Regions from separate parts of the Mesorhizobium sp. M0659 genome, predicted to be linked through region 1. Evidence: riboswitches for the same ligand, from Rfam matches in the RefSeq annotation. Region 1 holds a riboswitch; each other region holds the start of a gene.
What was found. A riboswitch is a leader RNA that binds a small molecule or an ion and turns the genes downstream of it on or off. The one in region 1 is predicted to bind cobalamin.

Region 1 (10,520 bases):
CGGCTGCGACGACGCGCATCGGGATGCCCTGCTGGACGGCGTCGAAGGCCGACAGCAGATTGCCGCCCATGTAGAAATCGAGCTTGCCGGCCAGCAGCAGCGGCCGCCCGCTGACCTGCGGACCTCCCTGCGAAATCGTCACGTCGAGGCCACATGCAGCGTAGGTGCCGTCGGCGACGGCCTGGTAGTAGCCGCCATGCTCGGGCTCGGCCAGCCAGTTGGTGCCGAAGGTGACCTTCTCGTTTGCTGCCGCGCCGAACGTGCCGGCTCCAAGCAGCGCGACCGCAAGCGCTGAAATCTTCTGTTTTCCGTACATCGACACCACCCTTTGTTGGCTCCGGAGCGTCACGCGCCGGGCTCGACACCATTGATCCAAGAAGCAAGACACATGCCACCGCCCGGGCCGCCTGCTTGCGCGGCAGTCACTGCCAACACCGGACGGGTCATGCTGTGCGGGAGGCATCGTGCCTATTTTTTGGACGCCTGTCCACAATCGCCCTCGTGCCATGCACCACATCTTGAACGTACTATCGGTCACGTCTTAGGCTGGTCTCGCAGACAGGAGATTGCCATGTTCAGATACCTCGCGCCGAAGTCGATCAAGCCGCCTTTCGCCCGCTATAGCCACGGCGTCGAGGTGCCGCCAGGCAAGCGGCTGGTTCTGTGCTCCGGTCAGGTCGCCATCACGGCGGACGACCAGATCCCCGAGGATGCCGGCGCGCAGGCCGAGCTCTGCTTTCAAAACATAGCGGCGATTCTGGCTGAAGCCGGGCTGGGGCTAGGCGACATCGTGCGCATAAACGCCTACGTCACCGACCGCGCCTTTCTGCGGCCCTATATGGACGTCCGCGACCGCTTGTTTGCCAGCCCCGCGCCCGCCTCGACGCTGATGATCGTGTCAGGCTTTGCGCGGCCGGAGTTCAAGGTCGAGGTCGAGGCGATTGCGGCTGGGTGATCGACAGGCGACGTTTGGCGCGCTAGGTCTCCCTCACAGTCAAGAGGCATGACATGACCGTTGCAAACAGACGCGTTTGGTGGGGCGACTACCGGACCACCGAATACGCCGCGATCGATCCGGAGGCGACGATTGCCGTGCTGCCGGTGGCGGCGATCGAGCAGCACGGCCCGCATCTGCCTGTATCAACCGATACCTCGATCATGAACGGCATGCTGGAGACGGTCATCGCCCGCCTGCCCGGCGATCTCGACATCCGCATCCTGCCGGTCCAAACGGTCGGCAAGTCGAACGAGCATCTGCAGGCGCCGGGCACGCTCACCCTGCCGGCGGCCACCCTGGTCGATGCCTGGACCGAGCTTGGCCTGTCCGTTGCCCGCGCAGGCGTAAGGAAACTGATCGTCGTCAACTCGCATGGCGGCAATGAAGAGATCATGGGCATCGTCGCGCGCGAGCTGCGCGTGCGTGAGAGGATGCTGGCGGTGAAGACCAGCTGGCAGCGCTTCGGCCGCCCCGCCGGCATGTACACCGAGCTGGAAGACCGCCATGGCATCCATGGCGGCGACGTCGAGACCTCGTTGATGCTGCATTTTCGCCCGGAGTTAGTCGACATGGCCAAGGCCGACAATTTCGCCTCCAAGGTCGCCCGCGCCGAAACCGAATTTGCGCTGCTGCGCCACACCGGAACGCACGCTTTCGCCTGGATCGCTGGGGATCTCAACCCCAACGGCGTGGTCGGCGATGCCAGCATTGCCGCGGCCGAGAAAGGCCGACTGACGGCGGAGCATCAGGCCGACGGCTTCATCACCCTGTTGAAGGATGTGCGCAAGGCGAAGCTTGCCGACTGGCTGGCATAGCGGGCCGCCTTAGCCGTCGATCTTCAACACGAAAGGCGTACCCTCAAAAGCATCGGCGCCGCGTCCGATCGCCTCGATCGCTTCGATCATGCGGCCTTGTCGTGAGAGAAGAGCATCCGCGACGGCGATCAACCGTGGATTGGGTGTCGCCGAGGGCGAAAGCTTCCGCAATGTCTGCGCAAGTTCGACTTCGTCGCGCTTCGGGGCGAGCGCCGCCGCAATGATATAGGCCGAGGCGGTCGAGCGGCTGATGCCGGCATAGCAATGGACGACCATGGGTTTGGCGCGGTCCCATTTCCGGGCGAAATCGAGCAGATTGCGCACATGGCCTTCGCCGGGCATGGTCATGCCGTCCTGCGCCACCGCGATGTCGTGCATGACCAGATGCAGGTGGTTCTCCCTCGATATCGAGGCCGGCCGCGTCACCTCGGTGCCGGCAGCGAGCAGCGACAGCACGCGCTCGGCGCCGCTTTTGGCCACCGTCTCCTCAAGCTTTGCCAGCGAACAGATATGGATCATGGCGCGATCTCCTTCGACCCATCGTCGCGCCGTGCGCGCCAGTCGGCAAGCGCCGATTCGAGCCGCTGCCATTCCTCCTGACGTCCAGGCAGCCCCGCGCGGAGCACCTGGGGACGCTCGAAAAAATGCCTGAGCAATATGCCGCGCTCGCCGAGCGTCGAAAACAGCCCCGGTGCATCGGCAAGCCGGAGATAGCGAAACAGCGTCGTGCCGCCGGCGACAGCAACGCCAAAGCGCGAAAGCAGCGCATCGAGCCGCGCCGCATCCTGCGCCAGCCGCCGCCGCATGTCGGCCTGCCAGCCGCTGTCGGCAAGCGCGCGGATGCCGTATTCGAGCGCTGGGCCGGCGACCGCCCAAGGGCCGAATTGCGTTTCAAGCCTTTCGACCGTCACCGCACCGGAAAGTGCGAAGCCGAGCCGCAGGCCGGCGAGACCGAAGAATTTGCCAAACGAGCGCAGCACGACGATGCCGCCCCGCCCGACATCGCCGGCCAGGCTTTCCGCGTGCGGGCCGACATCCATGAAGGCTTCGTCGACGACCAGCAGACCGCCTATGGCGCGCAATGTCTCGGCAAGCCGAAGCAGCCTTTCCCGCGACACGACTCGCCCGTCGGGATTGTTGGGATTGACGACGATGGCAATTTCGGCTCCGGCAAGCGCCTCGAAATCGTCGACCTCCGCCACCGCATGGCCGGCAATCGCGGCGGCCCTGGCATGCTCGGCATAGGTCGGCCCGAGCACCAGCGCCTTGCCGGGGCTGACCAGCGAGGCGACGCGCGGCAGCAGGATCTGCGTGCCCGGGGCGACCGCCACATTCTCGTCCGAAGGCGCGCCATAGGCGCCGGCCGCGACCCTGGCCAGCTCACGCAGGCGCGCGGCTTCCGGCAATCGTGACAGGGCGGTGGCGGGCAGCTCGAAAAGCGGGTAGGAGTGCGGATTGATACCTGTCGAGAGATCGACGAAAGGTTGTGGCGCGTGAGGGAAGAGCGCCCTCGCCCGGCCAAGGGATCCACCGTGATCCACCACAGTAATCGCTCCATCAGAAAGCTTCATGTCGATCCTGATCGCTTTCCTGTCGCTGGCCATCGAACGCATCCTGGGTTACCCGGACTGGCTGTTCCGTGCCGTCGGCCATCCCGTCACCTGGTTCGGCAGGCTGATAGCCTTTCTCGACCTCAGGCTCAACCGCGACACTGATTCCGACGCGCTGCGTCGCCGCCGCGGCGTGCAGGCGCTGCTGGTGATCGTGCTGGTGCCGGCGGCAATCGCCTTCATCGTGCAAATCCTGCTCTGGCAGCTCTTTCCTGCCGGCATGATCATCACGGCAATCCTGGCCTCGTCGCTGCTGTCGCAAAAGAGCCTTACCGAACATGTCGAGGCGGTGGCCGATTCGCTGGATACCGGCGGGCTGGCGCTCGGCCGCATTGCGGTTGCGCGCATCGTCGGCCGCGACCCAGAGAAGCTCGACCATGCCGGCGTCAGCCGCGCCGCCATCGAAAGCCTGGCCGAGAATTTCTCCGACGGCATCGTTGCGCCCGCCTTCTGGACAGGTGTCTGCGGTCTGGCCGGCGGCGTCGCCTACAAGGCCGCCAACACCGCCGATTCGATGATCGGCCACCGCACCCCGCACCACGAGGCCTTCGGCCGCGCGGCGGCACTCTTCGACGACTGGATCAACCTGCCGGCGTCCCGGCTGACCGCGTTGCTGATCGTTGCCGCCGCCTTTCTCGTTGACGGCGCCGATCCCCGCAACGCCTGGCAAGCAATGCGGCGCGACGCCAAAAAGCACCGCTCGCCCAATGCCGGCTGGCCGGAGGCGGCGATGGCTGGCGCGCTCGGCTTGGCGCTCGCCGGCCCGCGCAGCTATGGCGGCGTCATCGTCGAGGACGCCTATATGGGCGAAGGCGGCCGCCGCGAGGCCGACAGCACCGACATCCGGCGGGCGCTGAAACTTTACCAGATAGCAGACTATCTGCTGATCGCGCTGTTTGGATTGCTCTCCGCGGTCGTCATCTACCTGGATGTTTTGATCTCGCAGTAGATGCGCCGCCTGACTCACCAAGAGACACGGACTTCCTTGGCGTTTGAATCCACCGCCGCGCCAAATCTTTTGATCGCGTAACCGCCGGCGGCCACTGCCGAGGATTTCAGCACAGGCTCAATCACAAGGAAAAGCTTCTCGGCGTCTGGCCCGTACAGATAGAGGGTGCATTTGCCCTCGCCAAACTCGTCGCCATCAAATTCGCCGACATGCGCATTCGAAACAGCTTGTTCCAACCGATCCTCCAGAACTTGGACCGATTGCCGCTCTTCCGGCGCCCCGAACTGACCGCCGCTCAGAAGAAGATAGACAATTACCGCTTGTTCCAACGGTCATCTCCCGAAGTTAGACCCTCAAAACTCGATTCCCTGCTGCGCCTTAACGCCTGCGGAAAAATGGTGTTTGGTCACGCCCATCTCGGTGACGAGGTCGGCCGCCTCGACCAGCGCCGGCTTGGCGTTGCGGCCGGTGACGACGACATGCAGACCTTCGCGCCGCGCTTTCAGCGCCGCCACCACTCTGTAGAGATCGAGATAGTCGTAACGCAGCGCGATGTTCAGTTCGTCCAGCACGACGAGGCTGATCGAGGGATCGGCGATCAGTTCCAGCGCCTTGGCCCAGGCGGCTTCGGCCGCCTTAATGTCGCGCTTCAGATCCTGCGTCTCCCAGGTGAAACCCTCGCCCATCGTGTGCCAGACGACGCGGTCGCCAAACGCCGCGAAGGCATCCTTCTCGCCGGTGTGCCATTTGCCCTTGATGAACTGGACGATTCCGACGCGCTTGCCATAGCCGAGCATGCGCAGCGCCAGCCCGAAGGCGGCCGTGGTCTTGCCCTTGCCGGGTCCGGTGTTGACGATCAGCAGCCCCTTCTCGACCGTCTTTTCCGCGACCTCGGCGTCCTGCACCGCCTTGCGTTTGGCCATCTTGGCGCGGTGGCGTTCTTCGTCTTTTGCGTCGATATCGGTCATCATTTCACCTTGAGCGGCAGCCCCGCCACCATCAGTAGCACCGTATCGGCAACCGCCGCGACCTGCTGGTTGAGACGGCCGGCGGCATCACGAAACCGGCGTGCGAGCGCATTGTCGGGCACGATGCCTTGCCCGACTTCGTTCGAGACAACGAGCCAGGGCCCGCGCGGCCGCGACAGCATGTCGGCTAGCCGCCGGCATTCCGCCTCGAGATCATGGTCGGAAAGCATATGATTGGTCAGCCACAGCGTCAGGCAATCGACGAGCACCGGCTGGTTGTCGGGCAAGGCTTCGAGCGCTCCGACAAGATCGAGCGGCGCGTCGATGGTCGCCCAGCCTTCGCCGCGCCGCGAGCGATGCAGCGCGATGCGCTCGCGCATCTCATCGTCATAGGCTTCGGCGGTGGCGATATAGGCCCATGGCGGCGGCAACGCCGTCGCCAGGGTTTCGGCATGCGCGGTCTTGCCGGGGCGCCCACCGCCGATGATAAAGGTCAAACTGCGATCAGGCAAAGCTGTCGCGCAGGCTGGTCGCCGAGTCGGTGAAGCGTTCGCGCACCACGCCAATGACGGCGCCGAGCACCAACCAGAACACCAGATTGGTCACCGTCACCGCCACCACGAACTGGTGATGCAGGCCTTCGGGGATCGGCGTCTCGAAACTGTCGGGCTGCGGCGCGCCGACAATATGCGGGGCGACGATCAGAACGACGGCAAGGACGGTCAGCGGCGCCGAGGTGCGGAAGGCGATCAAGGCAAGGCCAATGGCAGTCGCCACAACCGTCGCCACCCACCAGATCTGGCGCTGCATGAGATCGGCCGCCGGCATTGCCGGCAGTTCCGGCGGCAGGCCGAGGCCCGGAGCCAGCGTGAATACGGCAAAGCCGGCCAGACCCCAGAACACCCCCTGGCGCCAGTTGCCGATGCCGCCGGCGAATTCGGAAACCGCCACCAGGACCAGCGCGAACCCGATGCCGGTGACAATGTTGGCGACGACACTGAAGGCGAAGCGCTCGAAGCCGTCGGCCGGCGCCCAGCCTTCGTCCTCCGCCGGCGCGGCTGCTTCAGCCGGGGCTGCGCTGCTCACGGCATTTTCCGCCGGCGCGGCGGTGCTCATGGCATTGGTGTCCGCAGCGTTGGCGGCGGGCGCCGCGGCATGCTCATGCTCATGGCCGCCACCAGCCTTTTCGTAGACCTCCGCCTTGAGGATCAGCGGCACGGTGGCGTAGGCCTGCATGCAGGCGAGAGCGACACCGGCCACGAGCCCTGCGATCGCCGCGATGAACACGACGTTGCGAAACAGGTTCATGATGTCAGATCCTGGTCAGTGGCAGGGAAACGCCATCGAATGGCGATAGTCGTGCGCCGCATTGTGGACCGCATCGATGTGCGAGAAACCGACAACGCCGACGACGAAAATGCCCAGAAACGCGCTAAGCACGAGCTGCATGAAGCGCGACTGCGAGGAGACGGAAGCGCCGAGGGAGACGGAAGCGGTATTCATATCTTGTCCTTTCGCCCTCCACCCGAGGGCATCGAAGTCAGTTCCCTGTCGCCGGCAGGTCTCCTGGCTCGCGGATCAGCGCCCTTCCCCACCTTCCCGAAGAAAAAATCCCCAGTGGCTTGGAGAGGACTACCGCACACAGTTGCGGGGGCAGCCACGGCATTGGGCAACAAGTCAGCCCTCACCGCATTCCCTCTTGGTCCCTAACGGAACCGACGACATGCATGACTATAGGCTGAAACGGCCGCATCCGGCAAACCAAATTCCGCCGGCCAACAGCGCGAATGCGCCATGCGGCGTTACGGGTTCAACGCGGTGATCCGCTCGGCAACCAGCCGCTGCAGCCGCCACAGATGGCGATCGTGAATGCCGCGCTCTTCAAGGTTTTTCACCGTGTTGTAGAGATAGTCGGCGCCCGACCCCCAGTGCCCGCAGGACGTTGCCAGCCTTTCGACGACCTTGCCCTCGTCGAGCGGTCCTGAATAGGTCAGGCCGTTGCGGTTGATGACGAAGGCCAATGCCCTGAGCGGTCCGGCCTCGCTTGCAAGCTTGAGCATGCGCGGCCGGTAGCTTGTCGGCTTCAGCGTGACTTCGCGCCGGAAAAGCCGGCCCAACTGCTCGCGCCGGTTATTGTCGGTCAGCCGAAAGGCGACGCCCTTGCATTGTCCGCCACGGTCCAGCGCCATCATCAGGCCGGGGCTGTCCTTGGTGCCGCGCCAGCGCGTCATGTTCATGCAAAAGGACCGATGCCAGCCGCGCGCCAAGGCAACGCGGTCCTCGACATAATCTATTTCCGGTTTCCAGATCAGCGATCCATAGCCGAACAGCCATAGCGGTTCGCTGTCCGGGAGTTCGACCTGCAATTCATCCAGCAGCGCGTCATAGTCGGCTTCATCGAGATGCATCGCGTCCGGATCCGGCCCGGGGTCCCTGATCTCGCGCCAGCAGCGCGCGACCAGCTCCGGCGTAAGCGACATCTGTCGTGCGGCCACTTTCCGAATCCCCCCAATTTCCGAATGTCCCGTGTCTACGACATGATTATGCGCCGCGCCTGCAACCGGCAATGCGGCACTCTGATTGACAAACGATTTGCCGGGGTGTCGGCTGACGCTTCATAGGAAGCCAGCCATGCATCCCAGCCCGAGCGAGCGCGACCCCTATAACGGCCTGAGCCGGGCCGAACCGACGCTACCGTCGTTGGCCTATTGGGATAGCGAGGCTTACCAGCGCGATCTCGACGCCATCTGGCACAAAAGCTGGCTGCTCGTCTGCCGCGAGGCCGACCTCGCCCAGCCGCTGGCGTTCAGGACATTCCGCGTCGGCACGCAGGAAATCGTCGTGCTGCGCGACGACACCGGCGAGTTGCGCGCCTTCCACAACACCTGCCGGCATCGCGGCTCGCAGCTTTGCCAGGAAAGCGAGGGCCGGCTGAAAGCGCGGCTCATCACTTGCCCCTACCACGCCTGGTCCTACTCGCTGCGCGGCGATCTCGTGCGCGTTCCCTCGAAATCGCTGCCAGATGGTTTCGACAAGGCCGATCATCCGCTCTACCGGGTGGCGCTGTCGGTGTGGCGCGGTTTTGTCTTTGTGAACCTTCAGCAGGCTGCGGCCGGCTCCGCCGGGACCTCCTTCGATCCCGCATCCGGCGACCTCGCCAACTGGCCGCTGGAAACGCTGGTATCAGGCCATGTCCTGCGCAAGGTGATGAACTGCAACTGGAAGATCTTCTGGGAGAACTTCAACGAGTGCCTGCATTGCCCAGGCGTCCACAAGGACCTGTCTCGGCTGGTGCCGATATACGGCCGCGGCCTGATGAGCCGGCACGACGACCCCGACTGGGTCCGCCATGCCGACAATGACGCGCCGGAGTTTTCGGGTGGCCTGCGCGCCGGCGCCGAGACCTGGTCGCGCGACGGACATGCCCATGGCCCGGTCTTCCCGGGCCTGACGCCAGCCGAGAGTGCGGCCGGACAGACCTATGCCACCAGCCTGCCCTCGATGTTCATCGTCGGCCATGTCGATTATGTCAGGACGGTGCGACTGATGCCGCTCGGTCCCGAACAGACCGAACTCACCGCCGAATGGCTGTTCGCGCCCGAGGCGCTGGCTGAGACGGACATCGACAATGTCGTCGCCTTCGGCACCCAGGTGCTGGAGGAGGATGCCGCGATCTGCGAGATCAACCAGAAAGGCCTGCGCTCCATGCGTCACGCGGCCGGCGTGCTGATGCCGGAGGAGTACGATCTGCACCGCTTCCACAACTGGGTGCGCGAGCGGCATGCAGCGCTTGAGGCAACCGCCTGATCGGCGACTAAAGCGACTTCGGCAGATAGCGCCAGGTGATAAAGCCGCAAACAGCGGCCAGGATGCCCAGCGTCACGAACACCGAGCCGAGGCCGAAAAACGCCAGCACCACCGAATAGACCAGCGGCGGCGTCAGCTCGGAAAAGTCGAGATAGGTGCGGTAGACCGCGGCCATCTGCGCCCGCTCATAGGACCGCACCGAGCGCATGAAGGCGGTCGAGCCCAGTGCATCGAGCGCGATGGTGAAGAAGGCGCCGCAGAGCAGGAAAAAGCCCGTAAGCAGCGGCGCGGTAGTGCCGACCGCGCCCGCCGCAAGCAGCGTCGCCGACATCGCGAAATAGGCGAAGGTCATGGTGCGCCGGCCGCCGAAGCGTTTTCCCGCTTTGCCCCAGAAGATCGCCATGAACAACAGCGCATTGCCGGCCGAAACCAGCAGGCCGCCGGCAAGCTTGCCCTCGCCGGTAATCACCATGAACAGCGGCCCGTAGACGAAGAACGTCGTCCAGAAGCAGGAGCGGCCGAAGGCGATCAGCCAGGCCAGCCTGAGCCTGGGTTGTGCTACGAAGCGGCCGATATTGGCCAGCGGATTGGCCGGCCGTGTCTTGCCCGGCCGGATCGACCGGTTGTCGCCCAGCCTGTAGGTCCAGAACAGCGCCAGCAAGGCCAACGCAAACACCGCGACCGCGCCATGCGCGGCATAGATGCCGTAGCGTGTGTAGAGGAAGATGCCGAGTGTCGGCCCGCCGGTCCAGGCCAGCATCGACCACGCCATGCGCAGCGATTCGGCCTGCATGAAATCGGTCTTGCGGATGTGGTCCATGATGTAGAGGTTGAGCGTGATCGACAGGGCGCTCGCCCCCATGACGCGGCACAGCATGCCTGTCAGTTGCCCGGCAAGCGTGTGGGTGACGAAGAACAGAGAGCCTATCGCCAGCAGGCAGGCGCCGGCGGTATAGACCCAGCGCCGGGCAAACCTGCGGATCAACATCGGCATGAACAAGGTCACCGACAGGCCGAGCAGCGCCACGATGGTGTAGAGGATCGAGACGATCTGCTCGTTGTGCAGAATCTCATAAGCCTGGATCGGGATGACGCTCGATACCGTGGCGCGGGCGAAGGATTCGACCGCATAGAGCGAGGCAAAGGTGCGCGCATCCGCCGGACGCAGGGCTGGCAGCCAGATCGGATGGCGCACATGGGTGGACATTTGATCCCCAAATCAGACTCGCAGCCCAAATCTGCGCTGGCGCTTCCTCCGCCGGTAACAGGAAACCGACCCCTTCCCGGCAAAAAGCGAATTCGGCCAAAGGCTTTCCGGCTCTGGCCTAAAGCGCCGCGCGATGCAGCCGCACGGCGCGACCCGGAGCGTAGAGG
Region 2 (10,520 bases), on a different contig from region 1:
TGCCTATGCCAGCGACGCGCTGAAGAAGCAGGGCGATATCCTCGCCAATGCCTCGACCTTCCGCTTCGACGGTTCGGACCTGATGCCGGGCAAGATCGGCGCCGGCGCCTTCTGGACCGGCATGATTGATCTGGTCGGCGGCAAGTCGGCGCAGGATGTCGCCACCGACATCCAGAAGAGCTGGGACGCTATCAAGTAGTCAGCTGGCAAGCAGTCAGCTGGCAAGCAGTCAGCTGGCAAGTAACCACTGCCAAGTAATCAGCCGCTTTGGCGGCAAATTCAGGACTTCCTCCACAGACTGGGTCCGGGCCGCTATGGCCCGGATCCGACCGGCGCCTTACGCCGGACCGATTTGCGTTCGTTCGTTTCAGAATAACTTAAATCGGCGCAGAGCCACATCGCCAGGGCTGTTCAAGGCCCGGCCGATCATGCGCAGGGAAGAGGGACCCATGGCTGCTCAGATCTTATCGGCCATTTTTGTCATCATCATCGGCGTCGGCGGCTGCGTCGCCTATTTCTGGGGCGCCAACAAGCTGGTCGACCTGATATTCCCGTCGCGCGGCGTGGCCGGGGCTGCGGCCATCGACAATCTGCGCCGGCAAGGACTGGTCCGTCCGTGGCTGTTCGTCGGCCCGGCGATGATCATCCTCACCGTCTACCTGATCTATCCGGTGGTGGCGACGCTCTGGCTGTCCTTCCTCGACCGCGGCGGCCAGCATTTTGTCGGCTTCGCCAACTATGAATGGGCGTTCGGCGACCGCGAGTTCCGCAACTCGATCCTGAATAACATCATCTGGCTGGCGGTGGTGCCCGCCGCCTGCACCTTTCTAGGGCTGATAATCGCCGTGCTCACGGACAAGATCTGGTGGGGCACAATCGCCAAGAGCCTGATCTTCCTGCCGCTGGCGATCTCCTTCGTCGGCGCCAGCGTGATCTGGAAATTCATCTACGAATATCGCGGCGAGGGCCAGACGCAGATCGGCCTGCTCAACGCCATCATCCAGTATTTCGGCGGCCAGCCGCAGGTCTGGATATCGCTGCCGTTCTGGAACAATTTCTTCCTGATGATCATCCTGATCTGGATCCAGACCGGCTTTGCCATGGTCATCCTGTCTTCGGCGTTGCGCGGCATCCCCGAAGAGACGCTTGAAGCCGCGGTCATCGACGGCGCCAATCCGTTCCAGATCTTCTGGAAGATCATGGTGCCGCAGATCTGGGGCACCATCGCCGTGGTCTGGACGACGATCACCATCCTGGTGCTGAAAGTGTTCGACATCGTGCTGACCATGACCAACGGCCAATGGAACAGCCAGGTGCTGGCCAATCTGATGTTCGACTGGATGTTCCGCGGCGGCGGCGATTTCGGCCGCGGCGCCACCATCGCCATCATCATCATGATCGCGGTCATCCCGATCATGGTCTGGAACATCCGCCAGGCGAACAAAGAGACGGGAGGACATTGAGATGGCCGTCGCGACCGGAAAGTCCTTTGCCAGCCGCTTCGGCGTCCACATCGCCGTGCTTGTCTTCGTCGCCGTCTGGACCGTGCCGACGCTCGGCATCCTGGTCTCGTCGCTGCGCGACAAGGACCAGATCATCGCCTCGGGCTGGTGGAACTCGTTCTCCAGCTCCAGCCAGACTGAAGCCGGCCGCCTGCCGCCGGCCTCGGCGCAGGTCGAGAAGGACGGCAAGTTCGTGCTTGCCGGCAATATCTTCGGCGACGGTGCTGCGCGCAACATCAGCGCCTTCGGCGTCAAGTCGGCGGCACCGACGCAATATCCGGCCGGCACCACTGCCGATCTCGGCGACGGCGTGACCTTGCAGCTCAATGCCGACGGCACGTTCGTCATGAGTTCGCCCAAGGCTTTCGAAGGCGACCGTGGCCAGCGCGTCTATTACGCCTCGTCGGCGCCACCGAAATTCACCACCGACAATTACAAGACCGTGCTGTTTTCGGAGGGCATCGGCCGCTCGTTCATAAACTCGCTGACCGTTACCATCCCGGCGACGGTCATCCCGATCCTGATCGCCGCCTTCGCCGCCTATGCATTGGCGTGGATGCGTTTTCCCGGCCGCGCCTTGCTGATCGCCACCATCATCGGCCTGCTGGTGGTGCCGTTGCAGATGTCCTTGATCCCGCTTTTGAAAATCTACAACGGCGTCGGCATATTCTTCGGTGTGCCGTCGAAAACCTATCTTGGCATCTGGCTGGCGCATACCGGCTTCGGCCTGCCCTTCGCCATCTATCTCCTGCGCAGCTATATTGCCGGCCTGCCGCGCGAGATCATGGAATCGGCGCGCATAGACGGCGCCAGCGATTTCGAAATCTTCGTCAAGATCGTGCTGCCGCTGTCCTTCCCGGTGCTGGCGTCCTTTGCAATCTTCCAGTTCCTGTGGGTGTGGAACGATTTGTTGGTGGCAATGGTTTTCCTCGGTACCGAAGGGGACCAGATCGTGCTGACCGCGAAGCTCAACGCGCTGCTCGGCTCGCGCGGCGGCGACTGGGAAATCCTGACGACATCGGCCTTCGTCACCATTATCGTGCCGCTGATCGTGTTCTTCTCGCTGCAGCGCTATTTCGTCCGCGGGCTGCTGGCCGGCTCGGTCAAAGGAGGTTGAGACTTATGCAAGCCGCTTTGAAGGCGACCTCGAAGCCCGATCTCGCCGTCGATCGCGACTGGTGGCGGGGCGCGGTGATCTACCAGATCTATCCGCGCTCCTATCAGGACTCCAATGGCGACGGCATCGGCGACCTCAAGGGCATCATCCGCAGGCTGCCCTACATCGCCTCGCTCGGCGTCGACGCCATCTGGATTTCGCCCTTCTTCAAGTCGCCGATGAAGGATTTCGGCTACGACGTCTCGGACTATTGCGACGTCGACCCGATGTTCGGGACGCTCGCCGATTTCGACGCGCTGGTTGCGGAAGCCCATCACCTCGGCCTCAAGGTGATGATCGACGAGGTGCTGTCGCACACCGCCGACAACCATCCATGGTTCAAGGAGAGCCGCGCCAGCCGTAGCAATCCCAAGGCCGACTGGTATGTCTGGGCCGACGCCAGGCCGGACGGCACGCCGCCCAACAACTGGCTGTCGATCTTCGGCGGCTCGGCCTGGCAGTGGGACACCAGCCGCCAGCAATATTATCTGCATAATTTCCTGTCCGAGCAGCCGGACCTCAACTTCCACAATCTGGAAGTCCAGGACGCGCTGCTCGACGTCACCCGCTTCTGGCTGGAGCGCGGCGTCGACGGCTTCCGCCTCGACACCATCAATTTCTACTTCCACAGCCAGGGGCTGGAGAACAATCCGCCGCTGCCGCCCGAAGAGCGCAACGACCAGACAGCACCTGCGGTCAATCCCTACAACTACCAGGACCATATCTACGACAAGAGCCGGCCGGAAAACCTTGCCTTCCTCGAACGGTTCCGGGCGCTGCTCGACGAATATCCGGCGGCCGCCGCGGTCGGCGAAGTCGGCGATTCGCAGCGTGGGCTGGAAGTGGTCGCCGCCTACACCGCCGGCGGCAAACGCGTCCACATGTGCTATTCCTTCGATTTCCTGGCGCCGGAAAAGATCAGCGCCGCCAAGGTGCGCCAGGTGCTGGAAGCCTTCGGCAAGGTCGCCAGCGACGGCTGGTCGTGCTGGGCCTTTTCCAACCACGACGTGATGCGTCCGGCCTCGCGCTGGGCCGCCGACGAGGCCGACCCGGCCGCCTATCTGAAGGTTATCTCGGCGCTGCTGATGTCGCTGCGCGGTTCGGTCTGCCTCTATCAGGGAGAGGAGCTTGGGCTGGGCGAAGCCGAGTTGCGGTTCGAGGATCTGCAGGACCCCTACGGCATTCGCTTCTGGCCCGAATTCAAGGGCCGCGACGGCTGCCGCACGCCGATGGTGTGGGATGCAACCGCCAGCAATGCCGGCTTTTCGACGGCCAAGCCCTGGCTGCCGGTGCCGGGCAAGCATTTGTCGCAAGCGGTCAATGTTCAGCAGGGCGACGCGGCCTCGCTGCTCGAGCACTACCGGCGCTTTCTCGGTTTCCGCCGCCAGCATCCGGCCTTGGCCAAAGGCGAAATCGAGTTCATCGAAAGCGAGGGCGACACCGTCGCCTTCACCCGCCGTGAGGGCAATGAGCAGATCGTCTGCATCTTCAATCTGGCCAGCAAGCCGGCCGAGGTCGATCTCGGTGGTCAGGCGCTGCTGCCCTTGGCCGGGCACGGTTTTTCGGGACAATCCGGCACAGGTTCCATCCGCCTCGGCGGCTACGGCGCCTGGTTCGGGCGCATCGACTGAGTTTTTGACGAAACTGGATTTTTTGAGGAAATCCAGGTTCTCTAGGGAAATCACTGGGAGGAAATTATGGCCGATGTCACGCTGAGACAGGTGAAGAAATCATACGGCAATCTGCACATTCTCCACGGCATCGACCTCGACATAAAGTCGGGCGAGTTCATCGTCTTCGTCGGCCCGTCGGGTTGCGGCAAGTCGACCTTGCTGCGGTCCATCGCCGGGCTTGAGGAGATCACCTCCGGCGAGCTGAAGATCGCCGGCGAGGTGGTGAACGACGTGCCGCCTTCCAAGCGCGGCATCGCCATGGTGTTCCAGTCCTATGCGCTCTATCCGCACATGACCGTCTACGACAACATGGCCTTCTCGATGAAGATCGGCAAGGAAAGCAAGGCCGAGATCGACAAGCGGGTGCGGCAGGCCGCCGAGATCCTGCAGCTGACCAAATATCTCGACCGTCTGCCCAAGGCGATGTCGGGCGGCCAGCGCCAGCGTGTCGCCATCGGCCGCGCCATCGTGCGCAATCCGAAAGTGTTCCTGTTCGACGAGCCGCTGTCGAATCTCGACGCGGCGCTGCGCGTCGCGACCCGCATCGAGATCGCCAAGCTCAAGGAATCGATGCCTGCCACGACCATGATCTACGTCACCCACGATCAGGTCGAAGCGATGACGCTCGCCGACCGCATCGTCGTGCTGAAGGATGGCCATATCGAGCAGGTCGGCACGCCGATGGACCTCTACAAGAAGCCCGGCAATCTGTTCGTTGCCCAGTTCATCGGCTCGCCGGCCATGAACATCCTGCCGGCGACAATCGACAGGACGGGCAACCCGACAATCGTCAGCCATGTCGGCGGCCGCAAGGCAACGGTGCCGATCGCAACGCCGGCGTCAGCAAAGGGTGCGGCAGTCAGCTTCGGCGTGCGGCCGGAGGATCTGTCGGCCGCCACCGGCGCGGAATATCTTTTCGAGGGCGTGGTGGACTATGTCGAGCAACTCGGCGAGGTGCAGCTTGTCTATGTCGATATCGGCCGCGCTGACCTGCCGTTGGTGACCAAGCTGCCCGGCAATGTCGAGGTCAAGCGCGGGGCAAAGCTGCGACTGACCGCGGATGCCGGGGACCTGCACATCTTCGACGCCGATGGGCACTCCTTCTCGCTCAAGCCGGTGGATGTGAAGGCGGCTTGAGATAGCTGCGTCGTACAGGCATGAAAAAAGAGCGGCGGGCCAGGCCCGCCGCTCTTTTTAAGCTTCGGCTGTTAGTTGTTGCCGAACCGATCCCTGTCGCTGCTCGGCGGGACGAACTTCTGTTGGTCGTTCGACGAGTTCAGCAGCTTGTAGACCGCCGAGTTGGTGCCGGTCGACGAAGTGCGAGTGGTGTCGACGGCAGCGGCCGGCTGGTTGGCGCCATTGGAGCCATAATTGTCGCTGCCGGCAAAGGCAGCGCTCGAAACAGCCAGAACGGCTGCGGTGGCAAGAACGATCTTCTTCATTTTAGTCTCCTGAATTTTTCTGATGCCGCCAGCTGCAGCGGATAAGCCCGCCACGTGCTGGAAACCGGCTTTTAGCGGCCGAAAAGGTTACGGTCGGCACCGTGGGCAGGCGCCTGCTCGGCTGGAGCCGACTTCTCAACCGAAGCCGTATGGCCACTATCGGTCGACGTAATCGCAGGCTGGTTGGCGCCGTTCGAACCGTAGTTGTCGCTGCCGGCGAAAGCGCTGCCGGAGATGGCCAAAACGGCGGCGGCAGCAAGGATGATCCTTTTCATTTCAAATACTCCTGAATTTTTTGGGATCCCGAGAGCGACGGGTTAGCCGCCCTTCTTTGGTCGGGATCAGCGATTGCCGTAGAGGTCGCGGTCGGCGCCCTGAATGACAGGCTGCTTGTCAGCGTGCGCCGGCTTCTGAATGGAAGCCGTATACGAGCTGTCGACCGAGACGGCTGGCTGGTTCGCACCATTGGAACCGTAATTGTCGCTACCGGCGAAGGCGCTGCCGGTGATCGCCAAAACGGCTGCGGCAGTGAGGATGATCTTTTTCATTTTTAGTACTCCAGTTTGTCTGTCCGTCTAGCGGCGTGTCTTGGGAGGAATTCGCGTCGTTCGGACAGCCCCGATGTGGGAAAGCCATAGGCTGGTTTCCAATCACGAAGTTGTTCCGTGTGGACCACGGTCCTGCACCTTGAAATTGTGCCAGGAAGTTCCTCTATGGTCATTTATCGCATTGTTTTCAGTTGCTTATGTCGAACCGAGTGGTTCGCTCCCGTGTCGGTTTCCGGGCCGTCGTTCACACCGCCTGCACGCATTGTCAACAGAAACGAACCGTTCGGTTCGATTAGAGATTGCTAATAGTAACTTTTCGATACCGTTGAGCCCTTTTTGCCCCCGATCGAACTGGATCCGCAGCGATTCGAAACGGCGATGATGGCGTCCAAGAAACGTCTCAGCTCTTTGACCGGCGGCGGGGGGCGTATGCCGCGCGTGTCGCGCCGCATGGATACGATGTCGCTTTCATGCCGACGTCGCGATCGCTGCCGTGATTAGATGATCGCATCTCAGGTGCCGCTTCGTGACGACGCAGCGGAGAATTGGGAAGCCGGTCAGAATCCGGCGCTGCCCCCGCAACGGTGGTGGAGTTGAAGTCGCAACGGGAGACCACTGGGCAAGAGCCTGGGAAGGTGTCGCGATGGTCCGCAAGGACAACTCCAGAGCCCGGAAACCAGCCCGAGATGCATAGACTCGACTGATCGCGGTGGGCGGTCAAGAGGTGGATAGTGCATGTCCGGCGCCGCGCCGGCCTGCGTCCGATCCTTCCTCCATCACCACCAAGTTCAGTCCTTAAACCACGAGGACAGAACTATGGATACGCGCAACGACATGCTGAGGCTCCTGAACGGCCGCAAGCAAGGCTTTTCGCTGGAACAGCCCTTCTACACCGACCCGGACTATTTCAAGCTCGACATGGAGCTCATCTGGTATCGCGACTGGCTGTTCATCGGCCATGATTGCGAACTGCCGAAGCCCGGCAGCTATATCACCGTGCAGATCGGCGATTATCCGGTGGTGCTGGTCCGCGACCAGAAGGGCAACATCAACGCCTTTCACAATTCCTGCCGCCATCGCGGCAGCCGTGTCTGCAACACTGAGAAGGGCATGGCGGCAAAGCTTGTCTGCCCCTATCACCAGTGGACCTACGAGCTTGACGGCCGGCTGCTGTTTGCCCGCCAGATGGCCGACGGTTTCGACAAGAGCCAGTTCGGCCTGAAGCCCGTCGCCTGCGAGAGCGTCGGCGGCTACATCTTCATCTGCCTGGCAAAAGAACCTGCCGACTTTGCCCCGATGCGCGCCATGATAGAGCCCTACCTCAAGCCGCACCGGCTGAATGAAGCCAAGGTCGCCTTCGAGAGCACCATCATCGAGAAGGGCAATTGGAAGCTGGTCTGGGAAAACAACCGCGAATGCTATCACTGCGCCGGCAATCATCCGGAGCTGTGCAAGACATTCCCCGAAGCGCCGACGGTGACCGGCGTGCAGGGCGCCGACAGCGATCCGGAGATGCTTGCGCACTGGGCGAAATGCGAGGCGGCGGGCCTGCCGAGCAAGTTCCGCATCGATCCGGCCGGGCAATACCGCGCCACCCGCGCGCCGCTGCTGCGCGATGCCGTCAGCTACACGATGTCGGGAAAGCGCGCGGTGACGAAGGACCTGTCCGACACTGTTGCCGCCGACCGCATCGGCACCTTGATGCACTACCACTATCCGACGACCTGGAACCACATCCTGATCGACCATGCGGTCACCTTCCGGGTGCTACCGATCAGCGCCACCGAAACCGCGGTGACGACCAAGTGGCTGGTGCACAAGGATGCGGTCGAGGGCGTCGACTACAACCTTGAAGAGCTCACCCACGTCTGGACCGAGACCAACGACCAGGACCGCCGCATCGTCGAGGAAAACGCCTTCGGCATCCTGTCGCCGGCCTATGAGCCCGGCCCCTATTCGGAGCTGCACGAGGGCGGCGTGATCCAGTTCGTCGAATGGTACGCGGCCTTCATCGGCCCGCGCCTTGCCGAAGGCGGCCGGCCGGCGCTGCGCAGCGTCGCGTGAGCTGGAGCAGGCGAAGAGGGACCAGAGGATGAATGCGATGACGGATCTTGGGCTCTATCGCCATCTCGACCAGATGGCGCCGTGGAACGATAGGCTGCAGGTGCTGGAAGTGATCGGCGTCAGCGACGAGGCGCCCGACGTCAAGACCTTCACCTTCCGCTCCGACAACCAGACCTGGTTCCGCTACAAGCCGGGCCAGTTCCTGACGCTGGAACTGCCGACACCGGACGGGCCGCTGATGCGCACCTACACGCTGTCGTCGTCGCCATCGCGGCCGTTTTCGATCGCGGTGACAGTGAAGGCGCAACCGGGCAGCATCGGCACACGCTGGATGTTCGACCAACTGGTGCCCGGCTCGCACGTCAAGGCCTATGGACCGGCGGGCGACTTCTCGTTGCACAGCCACCCGGCGGCCAAATATCTGTTCATTTCGGCTGGCTCCGGCGTGACACCGATGATGTCGATGCTGCGCTGGCTGAACGACTGCGCGCCATGGACCGATGTCGGTTTCGTCAACTGCGCGCGGCGTGCCGAAGAGATCATCTTCCGCAAGGAACTCGAACTGCTCGGCGGCCATATGCCCGGCCTGTCGCTCGGCTTCATGATCGAGGAACGTTCCAGCCGCGAAGGCTGGTACGGCCATATGGGGCGCATCGATGCGATCCGGCTGCCCTTGCTGGCTCCGGATTTCCGCGAGCGCGAAATCTTCTGCTGCGGCCCCGATCCGTTCATGCGCGCCGTGCGCGGCATGCTGGATGCCGCCGGCTTCGACATGACGAAATACCATCAGGAGAGCTTTGCCGCGCCTGTGATGGAGGAAATTCCGGCGCCGTTTGCCTCCCCGGTCGAGGACGGCATCGCTGCACCTGTCGAAGCCGTGACGCCGATCCGCTTCTCGCTTTCGGAGGTCGATGCCGGCTGCGTCGCCGGCCAGACCGTGCTGCAGACCGCGCGCAGCTCGGGCGTGCGGATTCCCGCCGCCTGCGAGTTCGGCCTGTGCGGCACCTGCAAGGTGAAGAAGGTCTCCGGCGAAGTCGAGATGAGCCACAATGGCGGCATCCTCGACCACGAGATCGATGACGGTTTCATCCTTGCCTGCTGCTCGAAACCGTTGTCGGCGCTCGAAATCGAGGCTTGAGCCGGTCGACTTCGCCGCAACGGTCGCCGACGCAGGCGTTGTGTTCGCGGGTCTTTGTCTTGCCAAGCATAGGCCGAGTGATTTAGACGCACTTAGGAAGGGCTGGCAGACCGTGAAACCGGCGCATCCCTTCATGGGCGCATGGAACGGGGGACAGAGCGATGCAACAGCGGGTCTATGGGGTCGCAAGCAAGGACATCGTTTTCGAATCATTCGATGGCGAAGCCGTCGTTCTCGATCTTTCGAACGGTAAGTATTTCGGCTTTTCCGATTCCGGCAGCCGGGTCTGGCAGGCTCTGTCGTCCGGCGTCGCCACTGAAGCGCTGGTCGGAGTTGCCGCGGGCGCCGCAAAAATAAGCCTGGCCGACCTCGAAAGCTTCATTGCCCGACTGCTCGATTTCGGGTTGCTTGCGCCAGCCGAAACACCGGCACAACCGCTTTCGGGCGAGCTGTCGTCTGCGCTTGCTGCCAGCAATGAGCCGCTCAAGGTCGATGTCCACGACGACCTTGCCGATCTCATCATTGTCGACCCGATCCATGAGGTCGAGGAACCTCTCGGCTGGCCGGCGGTGAAACAGGCATAATCGTTTCCCTAAAGCGCGTCGCGTTTGAACGGACTCAGGCGACGCGGTTTAGATCTTTGATTTTATGCATGTCGTCGTCTCAAAACCGGGGCCACCCCGAGCGACATGCATCAGGCGACCCGGCGCAATTCTGGACGCTGGAACAACGAACACATGCCTTTGATCACGCTGCAAACCCTGCCGGATTATGCCCGCCATGTGCTGGCGGCCGCGGAAAGCGCCGCCGCCTTCTATCCCGTTACCGCCAGCGTGCGGTTGCCGGGGCTGGACCTGAGTGTCCACCTCGACCATGGCACGCTGGCGGAAGCCATGAGCCATGCCTTCATACCGGCCCCGGAAAATCCGTCTGCATCTGACGGCTGCCGCATTTTCGTCGCCCACCCGGCCATCGATGGCGTCCCCGCCCCGGCCAC
Region 3 (10,520 bases), on a different contig from region 1:
CATCAATGTATTTCGAGGCGTTTCTTAGCCGGTCCTGAAGAGGCGGCAATGGCTGCGGATGACACCTGTTCCACGATATCAAACAGCGCGGCGACCGGCAGCTTCTCGAATCTGGAGCGGCTTCTCGCAAGTTGGCGCCGCGCCGAGAGGCCGGGCAAGGACAGTGAGCCGCCTGCATCAATCATACGCATCAACCAGCCAGCGACGCGTCCTCATACAGAATGCCGCGACCGGCCGTGTGATCTCGCCGGTAGTCGCCGAGGCCCTCTGCATCAAGCCTCCGGATGTGCTGACGATCAACCAGGCCAGAAGGGTCGACGTCCTGAAGCAGGGATGACATGAGTTTGCCACTATGCGCAGGCTTGCCTTGCCCTTCCGCGGCATTTTGCGGGGCCTGTGAGTTGGGCAAGCTCGGCACTTCGATCGACTTGGCGTCACCCGGCTCATCGCCATCACGCGTTTCGGTCTGGTCCTACGCCGTGACGTTGACTCCGTTCGCGATGCCATTGAACTGCCGTGGAGAACGGCCGAGGCGGAAGGGCTGATGAACCGCCTGAAGACGATCAAACGTACCATTAGGCAGCGCCGGCTGCGAACTCCTTAGGCACGCATGCTGCCACTCAGCCGGCCTAATCACCACACGAAGCGAGGAAGAACCTGGTCAAGTGCAAAGCGACAATTGCCTCGACAGCAGGTCCCGGAAGGTTTATGCTGCCCGATGTTACCGCAATCCTGGATGGCGATTGAGTACCTTCACGAGTGAAGGGAGTGGAACTGCTTTGTCGGCCAAATTGTTGACGGAACGCCCGGCGCCCATTGTTGCTACATGTCTAGATTCTTGGGGCGTTTTGGATGATGCAATCCACCACCTCACTCCAAAGGGCAGTGGAATCTGGAACAATGTCGCTTTTGTACGCACGACATCCTTCGTGCCCGATTGGCATATTGTCTTTAACTCTGCTTCTCTTTTTGGGCTCCCTGTTGATATCGAGGCGAGCCCCAACAGGACAATTTTTGCAATCGGCGAACCGCCGACGAAAGCTCATCGTGCATTTCATGAAGGGCAGGGGAAAAATACTATCGTCCTGACGTCTGACGCAGAGTTGGTTGCTCGGCAGAATGCAGCTCGCCGATTCGTTTTGTCTCCACCGATCACTCGGTCTTGGTCTGTAAACAAGACATATGACCAACTTCTGGTCAGCGAAGTCATGGATAAGCCACTTCGGCTCTCATGGATTACCAGTAACATCGCCCTGCTTAAAGGACATCGGTATCGGCTGGCGTTTCTGGAACGGCTAAGAAAGGAGCTCGATTTTGACCTGTTCGGCCGAGGTTTTCGGCTGATTGGAGATAAATGGAACGCACTCGCACCTTATCGCTACAGTATAGCGTTCGAGAATACTCGTGCTGATTACTATTTTACAGAGAAGCTTATGGACTGCTTCGTCGCTGAAACAATGCCGATCTATTACGGCAGCCCGGCAATCACGAGGTTCTTCCCTTCGGACTCTATGGTTCTGATTGACCCAGAGGACAAGAACGTAATCCAAAAAATTCAAGAAATTATCAACTCAGACCTCTGGAAGGAACGTCGCGGCGCAATAAGAGAGGCGAAGCGGCTAGTCCTCGAGAAATACAATACGTTTGCCTATCTCGCGGGCTTCATCGAAAGCGTTCAGGATAAACCCTTACCGCCAGAAATTATACACATCGAATCGCCTGAAGTTGATTTTTCGATAGACGAATGAAGTACTCCAGCGCTCGCTCCGCGTGCCCGGCGGTTGGTGGTCTCACGAGATCGGTGCGGAACGCCCGGCGGAGAATGCCTGCTGCGCAAACGGGCCGGCACGGGCGCACAAGGTCATGCGCCCCGGCTGCCGCTAATCAGACGAACTGGGGAAGGCCAGGAACGGAATTGAGGACCTCGTCCACGAGTTCGTCGCCGGCATGTTCCTTGGCGCAGGCGATCGTCTCGTTGGCGAGGGCGGCGATCTTTGCCATGCTGAGACCCTCACTCATCAATTGCTGCCCGAGCCCCATAAGGCCGCCACCCTCTGGGTCGTCCCCATGATACTTCGCTACTAATTCCGAAGCTCCCGGAATGGCCTCGATCATGCGCGCGCCGGGACCGTCGGCCGCGTGGCTCCGCAGGAAACCCAGCATTAACCCAACGGCCTTCTCTGCGACAGCCGGGCCGATGCTGGCACCAGTGGCGATGCGCGGTAAGATTTCTTCCATGCAGGGTCTCTCTCTCTTTGATTACGTTTACAAGGGGCCGGTCCGGCGCCCCGCGCCTTTGGCCGAACCACAATTGAACTCCACAAAATAGGCCAGCGGAGGTGCTATTGCGCCTAAAACCGCCTCTGTCAACGCAAGCTGCGTCGGACGTGCGTGTTTCCCAAACCGAAGATCATTCCAATTCACTTCATTACGCACTGGCAACCGCACAGTTTGCCGTGGCTCGCTTATGAGCCAATGCCCCGCGCCCGTCAAATGATGACGACAACATGGTCATCGCCTAGGATCTGTGGATCAAGGTGTGAGGCAGTTGCAGCGGGTGGACCTGCTCAAGCGCCGCGCCATCCTCGCGTGATGGGATGTTCGTAGAAGCGGAGCTATATGCCGGTGTGACGATCGATGAAGGCAGAACGGCTATTCCGCTACGACCTCCATACTGTCGCATAGACCGTCGCTGCTTAGGTATTGAAACCGCCATCGCTGGTGACATCACAATGTGCAGTCGGCGGGTGTCGACAAGGCCGATTCACGCAATCAGCAGGTCAGGAGGAACGAATGAACCCTGACGTTTCAGAAGCTCACTTTTCGCGAGGCGTGCAGCGCACATCGTGCAAGAGATTGCCAGTCTTGCGGATGCTGTCGACTTTCTCAACCTTGGCTGGAAGATCGCAGTGACCGAATCTACGAAGCCGCCCTCAGGGCGTGCTTTGATGCATAAAACCGGTTGCCAACCAGGGATACTCCTCCTCCCTGAAGTCCAATCGAGAAGAGCGATCACTTCCAAGAGGGTCCCAGCTCAGCTGCGAAAACAGGTGTGAGACCCCGTCCTCTCCCTCAAGCTGATCTAGCTCAGGGCGTTCATGAGCCGCAGATCGCATAATGGCTGCGTGGACGACGCAGGAAGACCAATTATGAAAATCCTATTCAGTACGATGGCTGTCACCTTGCTGGCACCCACCGCCTTTGCTGCGGATTGGATCCCCACCGACCTCAGAGATACGGCATTGGCCACCTTCACGGCTTTGCCATCCACCACGCCGACAGTCGCCAATAACCCGATCACCCCGGAAAAGATCGCTCTCGGCAAGGCACTGTTCTTCGATCCACGCGTCTCCGCGTCAGGCGTCTTGTCGTGCAATTCATGCCACAACCTGGCCACCGGCGGCGACGACAATCACGAAACCTCGATTGGCCATGGTTGGCAGAAGGGACAGCGCAACGCGCCGACTGTACTGAACGCTGTCTTCAACATCGCCCAGTTCTGGGATGGTCGTGCCGAAGACCTGAAGGCTCAGGCGAAGGGACCGGTCCAAGCCGGGATCGAAATGGCCAATACACCGGGCCAACTCATCGCCACTCTCAAGTCCATGCCGCAATATGTCGAGTGGTTCGATGCAGCTTTTCCGGCTGAAGCCGATCGGGTCACCTTCGACAACTTCGCCAAGGCGATCGAAGCCTTCGAGGCGACACTCGTCACACCTGCCCCGTTCGACAGCTTCCTGAATGGTGATGAGGTTGCCATGACTTCCGAACAGAAACAGGGCCTGGTGCTTTTCATGGACAAAGGCTGCTCGTCCTGCCATGCCGGCATCAACGTTGGTGGGCAAGCCTATTACCCATTCGGCCTCATGGAACGGCCCAGCGCCGAAGTCCTGCCGGACAAAGACAAGGGCCGATTTGAGGTCACCAATGCAGCCGACGATTCCTATGTCTTCCGCGTGGCGCCGCTGCGCAACGTTGCACTCACCGCGCCATACTTTCATTCGGGCAAGGTTTGGGATCTGAAACAGGCCGTCGCCATTATGGGGACCACCCAGCTCGGCGTAGTACTGGCGGACGAAGAAGTTGACCTGCTTGTTGCCTTCCTCAACTCGCTGACCGGAGAGGCACCTGACGTCGCCTATCCCATCTTACCCTCAGAAACGGCGACAACGCCCCGGCCTGTAACGCAGATCTCAGGAAAATAAGGGCCAACTGGCTGCGGACTCGCAATCGAAAATGATTGGCGATTTTTACTTGGCGACACGAATTGCGACGTCCATCTCCGAATTGGCGGGACGCTAGCGATACCCGAACCCTGCCACCTCGCCCGTAGTCTGCGCGATCAACTGGGGGCGGACAGACGCAGCACCATATATTGTCGCTGCCTGAGCGAACGCGCCAAGCAGTCTACTTTGAGAAACGACGCGTGTCCGATTTGTTCGAGGCGCGGGGCCTGTATGTCCCCAAGGAACCGATATTATAGCGTAGTGCCACATTTATATTTCTGCGGGATTAAGACACGTGCCGTAGGGAAATTGCACATTTGCGCCGAGTGGCTCATTTCCAGGAGTGTGATCGGTTTGGCATATTCCCGGCCGACATCCGCCAGCCGGCAACTCCCCACACGGTGAGGAAGAGAAGCCTCACGCCTGCACTTTCTGCCGGAGCGCGCGTGCTGCAGCGACCATGTTAATGAGGGCAGGGCGGACCTCCTCCCATTTGCGTGTTTTGAGGCCACAGTCCGGGTTTATCCACAGTTGGCCGTCGGACAGTCGCTCGCGGGCAAGCATGACTAAGTCCGAAATCTCGCCGACTTCCGGGACGCGTGGTGAGTGAATATCATAGACGCCAGGACCGATTTCGTTCGGATATTTGGAGCTCGTGAAGGCGTCCAACAGTTCCATCTTCGAGCGCGACGTCTCAATCGAAATGACATCCGCATCCATTCCAGCGATCGCGTGAATGATCTCGTTGAACTCCGAATAGCACATGTGGGTATGAATTTGAGTCGCGTCCTTTACACCCGTTGAAGCGATCCGGAAACATTCGACAGCCCAGTCGAGATAGACTTTCCAGTCAGATTGGCGCAGTGGCAATCCTTCGCGAAACGCGGCCTCATCGATCTGGACCATCCTTGCGCCGGATCTTTCGAGATCCGTCACTTCGTCGCGGATGGCGAGCGCGATCTGGCGGCAGGCTTCGGAGCGGGGTACGTCGTCGCGAACAAAAGACCAGTTGAGAATGGTGACTGGGCCTGTGAGCATTCCCTTCACGGGCTTTTCCGTAAGCGACTGGGCGAATTGCCACCAGCGCACTGTCATCGGATTGCGCCTCGATACGTCGCCGAAAATGATGGGGGGACGCACGTAGCGCGACCCATAGCTTTGTACCCAGGCATGCTGGGTGAGCGCGAAGCCGGACAACTGCTCGCCGAAATGCTGTACCATGTCGTTTCGCTCGAACTCACCATGCACCAGCACGTCCAGCCCGATCTCTTCCTGTCAGCGAATTGCAGCCTCGATCTCCTTCTTCAGGAACGTCTCATAGTCGACATAGCTCAGCTGGCCCTTCGCATGAGCGGCCCGCGCCTTGCGTACCTGCGGCGTCTGCGGGAAGGACCCGATGGTCGTCGTCGGGAACGGCGGCAGCCCGAGTGAGCCGGCCTGGACTCTGGAGCGCTCGCCAAAAGCGCTCTCTCGTCGCTTCGCGCTGTCCTCAATGCTAGCGATCGGCCCCTGAACAAGCGGGTCATGGATCCTCGTGGATGTCACGCGCGTGGCGGCAGCCTCGGCAGACGCTTTCAACGCGCCTGCCACCGCATCCCTGCCTTGGGACAGGGCCCGGGCCAGCAAGACCAGCTCGTCGGTCTTCTGGGCCGCGAAGGCGAGCCACGACCTGATGTCCGCGTCGAGTTCCGTCTCCATGCGCAGATCAATCGGCACATGCAGCATCGAGCAAGAAGGCGCGATCTCGACGCGGTCCAAGGGCCAGCCGGCGACGATCGGTTTGATGCGGTCGAGAATGGCGGGCAGGTTCGCACGCCAGACGTTGCGGCCATCGATCAAGCCAAGCGAGAGCACCAGATCCTTCGGAGCGAGCCGAGCCACCGTTTCCAGCTGCTCGGGAGCGCGCACGAGATCAATATGCAGGCCGGCCAGGGGCAGAGAAATCGCGGTTTCGAGATTGTCTCCCAGCGACCCGAAATACGTAGCCAGCATGATCTTCAGCTCGGGCGCGGCTTTCGACAGCTGGCCATAGGCGAATTCGAACGCAGCTCGTTCGTTCGGGTTCAGATCGAGGACAAGCGCTGGCTCATCGATCTGCACCCAGTCGGCTCCCGACAGCTTCAGCCTCTCCAGAAGCTGCTCGTAAACCGGCAGCAGCCGCGGTAGGAGCGCGATGGGACCGAACCCCTCGGCAGGCGATTTCGCCAGCTTGAGGAAGGTGATGGGTCCAAGGATGACTGGGCGTGTGTGAATGCCGAGAGCTTTAGCCTCGAGGAAGTAATCGACCGGCTTCGATGACGAGAGGGCGAACGTCTGATCATCATCGAGTTCCGGCACAATGTAGTGGTAGTTGGTGTCAAACCACTTGGTCATTTCCATCGCGGTTACACCAGGTCCATGAGCCTCCTCCTGGTAACCAGCGTGTCCACAATCCTCCGTCTGACCCTGGTTGCCGCGCGCCATTGCGAAGTAGATGTCAAGTGGGACCTCGCCGCTATTCCAGCCGTAACGGGATGGAACGGCCCCGACCATGGCTGCGGTGTCGAGCACATGGTCGTAAAGCGAGAAGTCGTTCGACGGGATTTTCGACACGCCGCGATCGCGCTGCTCTTCCCAGCTAGCGGCACGGAGCGCCTTCGACGTCGTGAGAAGGTCGCCAGCGGACGATGTTCCGGACCAGTAGCTTTCAAGCGCGAATTTCAGTTCTCGCCGACGACCGAAGCGCGGCACGCCGAGCGTTGCTACAGGAATTTGCTGAGAGACAGTCATGTCATACCCCGATGATTGGGGCGTCGGTGACAAGGAAGGCGCTAGCAGGCCGGCATCAACGCCGGGTTGCAGCGGCCACCGAGACACCCCGCCCGTGGACGTAATTCGCGTGGCAGGTCTCCTGGCTCGCGGGGTCATAGCCTCTACCCGTCTTCCTGAGGGTATTCGCCTCAGTGACGTGATTGGGGTTGGCTCGCCGCTAACAGTTGCGGGGGCAGCGCCGGCATCGCACCGGCTTCCCTCTTAGCTCCGCTGCGGCAGCGCCGCACGCGAGAACCACGACACGCAGACAATCACAGCAGTTCGCTCTCTTGTCAATGACGCATAACGAAATGTTTATGTCGTTATGTGATCGCGCTTTTACGCCTTTGTCTAGCATTGTGAAATATTCAGTCTGCTGCCCGCATTCGGCATCGTGGGACGTGATCGCAAGTCAAGTCCGACGGACGCCGCGAGTTCTCCGTTACCTCAGGAACCTTACTGGCCTTCCCCAAGCTGAGCTTCTGAAAATGCTGGTGACGATCTGGATGACGGTGAATGCCGTCATGGCAAGCACGCCTTGCACCGCTCCTCCAGCGAGCTTCACGGCAGCAGCATGGGTCAGTTCTCCGAAGCGAATGGCTGTCGCTATCAGCGAGCTTTGACACAGTTCCGCCACTGCGGTCATCGCGTCAGTAGGGCGGCTGATTAGTTGCCCGCGCATCTACAGCAACCCAGCCCCTTCCGCCTCGCGGCGCAAATTCTGCCTTGGCCTTGGGCCGATCTGCTGGATCACCAGGCCGGCCGCCAGCGAGCCAAGGTCGCCGCAGGTCTTGAGGTTGCGGCCCTGCGTGTAGCCATGCAGGAAACCGGCGGCGTAGAGGTCGCCGGCGCCGGTGGTGTCGACCAACTCCTTGATGGCGGTCGCCTCGATGACCACGGTCTCGTCGCCGCGCACGATCACCGAGCCTTTTTCGGAACGGGTGACGGCGGCAATCTTGCAGTCCTTGCGGATCTGAGCCAGCGCCTCGTCGAAGGATTTTGTCTGGTAGAGCGACTTGATCTCGTGGCTGTTGGCAAAGACGATGTCGACAGTGCCCGAGCGCATCAGCTCGAGGAACTCGTCCCGGTAGCGGTCGACGCAGAACGAATCCGACAACGTCATCGACACTTCGCGTCCGGCCTCGTGTGCGAGCTTCGCCGTCTGCCGGATCGCCTCCTTGGCGCGCGGCGGATCCCACAGATAGCCCTCGAAATAGGTAACCTTGGCGCCGGATGCCTTGTCGGCCTCGACATCCTCAGGGCCAAGCTCGACGCAGGCGCCGAGATAGGTGTTCATCGAGCGCTCGCCGTCGGGCGTGACGAAGATCATAGAGCGCGCCGTCGGCGGCTGTCCCTCAAGCGGCCTGGTGTCGAAGGCGACACCCTGTGCATGGATATCGTGCGCATAGATTTCGCCCAGCGCATCGTTGGAGACCTTGCCGAAGAAGGCGGCGCGTCCGCCGAAGCTGGCTAGGCCGGCCGCCGTGTTGCCGGCACTGCCGCCGGAGGCCTCGATCGCCGGGCCCATGCGGCTGTAGAGCAGTTCGGCGCGGCGCGTGTCGATCAGGTTCATCGCGCCCTTGATGATGCCGTTGATCTCGAGGAATGCCTCGTCGCACTGGGCGATGATGTCGACAATGGCATTGCCGATGCAAAGCACGTCATAATCCGGCATCAATGTCTCCGCCAAAAAAACCGAGCCGGCTTCTCGCCACGCCTGCCAGGCGCGGGTCTGCTCGGTGGAAATGGGCTTTCCGCTTGCCAATCCGTTCGCCGGCGGCTCTCACGGGGCGGCGAGTCCTGCCTCGCGACGCAATTCGTCCGCCCTGTCTGTCTTCTCCCAGGTGAAATCAGGCTCTTCACGGCCGAAATGGCCATAGGTCGCTGTATTGCGATATATAGGGCGTAAGAGATCAAGCATCTTGATAATGCCTTTCGGTCTGAGATCGAACAACTCAAGAATGAGGCGCTCGATCCTGCTTTCCTCAACCCTGGCTGTCCCGAACGTGTTGACCATGACGGAAACCGGACTGGCCACGCCGATTGCGTAAGCAAGCTGCACCTCGCACACGTCCGCAAGTCCGCTAGCGACGATGTTCTTTGCGACATAGCGGGCTGCATAGGCAGCCGAGCGGTCAACCTTGGACGGGTCCTTGCCCGAGAAGGCGCCGCCGCCATGACGACCCATCCCGCCATAGGAATCGACGATGATCTTGCGTCCAGTGAGACCGCAGTCGCCGCGCGGCCCGCCGACTACGAACCGCCCCGTCGGGTTGACCAGAATTCTGATGCCTTCCGTCTCCAGGTGGGTCGGCAGGACAGGCTTTATGATTTCCTCAATGACGCCCTCGCGGACAGTCTCTTGCGAGACCTGCTCGTCATGTTGCGTCGACACGACGATGGTATCCAGGGCGACCGGGCGCAACCCCTCATAGCGCACTGAGACTTGGGATTTCATGTCAGGACGCAACCAGCCAAGCTGTTGTGCCTTCCGGACATACGCCTGCCGTTTCGTCAAGCGATGAGCGAGCTGGATCGGCAAAGGCATCAGGGTATCGGTTTCGCGGCATGCGTAGCCGAACATGAGGCCCTGATCTCCCGCTCCCTGCTGGAGGTCTTGCCCTCTTCCCTCGTCAACGCCTTGGCTGATGTCGGGCGACTGCTCGGTGAGGGCATGAACGACGGAGCAACGCCGGCCGTCAAAGCCGACGGCCTCGTCGTCGTACCCAATGTCGAGAATCGTATCGCGCGCAACTTGGCTGTAATCCACCTGGGCATCGCTGGTGATCTCGCCAGCCAGAACGACTATCCCTGATTTTACCAACGCTTCACAGGCGACGCGCGCCTTGTGATCTGTGCGGAGGATGGCATCGAGGATGGCATCCGAGATGTTGTCGGCCAACTTATCCGGGTGCCCCGCGCCAACCGATTCGGAAGAGAACACGAACTGCCTAGCCATGAATACCTCGCTTCGGATGTTGGATGTGGTATGGGCATTTTGCTTGGCCCACCTTAATTGTCGGAGATGCCCGGGACCTCGAACGCAGCGCACAAGTCGGCAACGTCTCTTCGCACGCAGGCATGGAGATCTTCGTCGTCTGGCCGCTGGAGGACGGAGTCAATGAAGCCAGCAATTTGCACCATTTCCACATCGCGCATGCCCATTGACGTCACTGCTGGCGCCCCCAGGCGAATTCCGCTTGTGACCGCCGGATGCCGCGGGTCGCCAGGCACCATATTAAAGTTTGTGATGATTCCTGCCTTTGCTAGTCGCTCGGCATAGGCCTTGCCCGATAGTGGCCGATCGCGAAGATCAAGGATCAGCATGTGATTGTCCGTCCCCCCGGTAACCAGGTCATAACCTCGCTCAAGCAGTGCATGTGCCAGAGCCTTGGCATTCTTGACTGTCTGTTGGCCGAGCTTCGGAAGGACGGGTTCGCGGCTTCGTGCAAGGCAACCGCTAGCGCAGCGATGGCATTCATGTGAGGTCCGCCTTGCAGGTGA

Region 2: linked by a shared signal. The riboswitch ahead of NKI31_RS07770 (aromatic ring-hydroxylating oxygenase subunit alpha) and the one ahead of NKI31_RS15100 (CbtB domain-containing protein) in region 1 are both predicted to bind cobalamin.
Region 3: linked by a shared signal. The riboswitch ahead of metE (5-methyltetrahydropteroyltriglutamate--homocysteine S-methyltransferase) and the one ahead of NKI31_RS15100 (CbtB domain-containing protein) in region 1 are both predicted to bind cobalamin.

What each region holds. Positions count from the first base shown of each region.
Region 1 is NZ_JAMYPY010000008.1:74,342-84,861, reverse strand. It holds gene NKI31_RS15150 (ABC transporter substrate-binding protein) at 1-316, opposite strand, end outside; gene NKI31_RS15145 (RidA family protein) at 572-955, shown strand; gene NKI31_RS15140 (creatininase family protein) at 1,009-1,812, shown strand; gene NKI31_RS15135 (tyrosine phosphatase family protein) at 1,822-2,331, opposite strand; gene cobD (threonine-phosphate decarboxylase CobD) at 2,328-3,383, opposite strand; gene cbiB (adenosylcobinamide-phosphate synthase CbiB) at 3,382-4,371, shown strand; gene NKI31_RS15120 (hypothetical protein) at 4,386-4,700, opposite strand; gene cobO (cob(I)yrinic acid a,c-diamide adenosyltransferase) at 4,725-5,339, opposite strand; gene cobU (bifunctional adenosylcobinamide kinase/adenosylcobinamide-phosphate guanylyltransferase) at 5,339-5,851, opposite strand; gene NKI31_RS15105 (CbtA family protein) at 5,844-6,647, opposite strand; gene NKI31_RS15100 (CbtB domain-containing protein) at 6,663-6,842, opposite strand; cobalamin riboswitch at 6,879-7,074, opposite strand; gene NKI31_RS15095 (gamma-glutamylcyclotransferase) at 7,142-7,834, opposite strand; gene NKI31_RS15090 (aromatic ring-hydroxylating oxygenase subunit alpha) at 7,971-9,146, shown strand; gene NKI31_RS15085 (MFS transporter) at 9,154-10,353, opposite strand.
Region 2 is NZ_JAMYPY010000004.1:7,730-18,249, forward strand. It holds gene NKI31_RS07730 (ABC transporter substrate-binding protein) at 1-199, shown strand, start outside; gene NKI31_RS07735 (carbohydrate ABC transporter permease) at 450-1,463, shown strand; gene NKI31_RS07740 (carbohydrate ABC transporter permease) at 1,465-2,619, shown strand; gene bglA (beta-galactosidase BglA) at 2,625-4,289, shown strand; gene NKI31_RS07750 (ABC transporter ATP-binding protein) at 4,356-5,468, shown strand; gene NKI31_RS07755 (DUF680 domain-containing protein) at 5,540-5,773, opposite strand; gene NKI31_RS07760 (DUF680 domain-containing protein) at 5,845-6,048, opposite strand; gene NKI31_RS07765 (DUF680 domain-containing protein) at 6,115-6,321, opposite strand; cobalamin riboswitch at 6,819-7,020, shown strand; gene NKI31_RS07770 (aromatic ring-hydroxylating oxygenase subunit alpha) at 7,138-8,385, shown strand; gene NKI31_RS07775 (FAD-binding oxidoreductase) at 8,423-9,523, shown strand; gene NKI31_RS07780 (PqqD family peptide modification chaperone) at 9,685-10,107, shown strand; gene NKI31_RS07785 (hypothetical protein) at 10,261-10,520, shown strand, end outside.
Region 3 is NZ_JAMYPY010000027.1:22,286-32,805, reverse strand. It holds gene NKI31_RS28055 (glycosyltransferase family 10 domain-containing protein) at 744-1,748, shown strand; gene NKI31_RS28050 (hypothetical protein) at 1,885-2,238, opposite strand; gene NKI31_RS28045 (cytochrome-c peroxidase) at 3,150-4,205, shown strand; partial or broken gene metE (5-methyltetrahydropteroyltriglutamate--homocysteine S-methyltransferase) at 4,644-6,995, opposite strand; cobalamin riboswitch at 7,090-7,291, opposite strand; gene NKI31_RS28035 (adenosine kinase) at 7,699-8,691, opposite strand; gene metK (methionine adenosyltransferase) at 8,800-9,975, opposite strand; partial or broken gene glyA (serine hydroxymethyltransferase) at 10,029-10,520, opposite strand, start outside.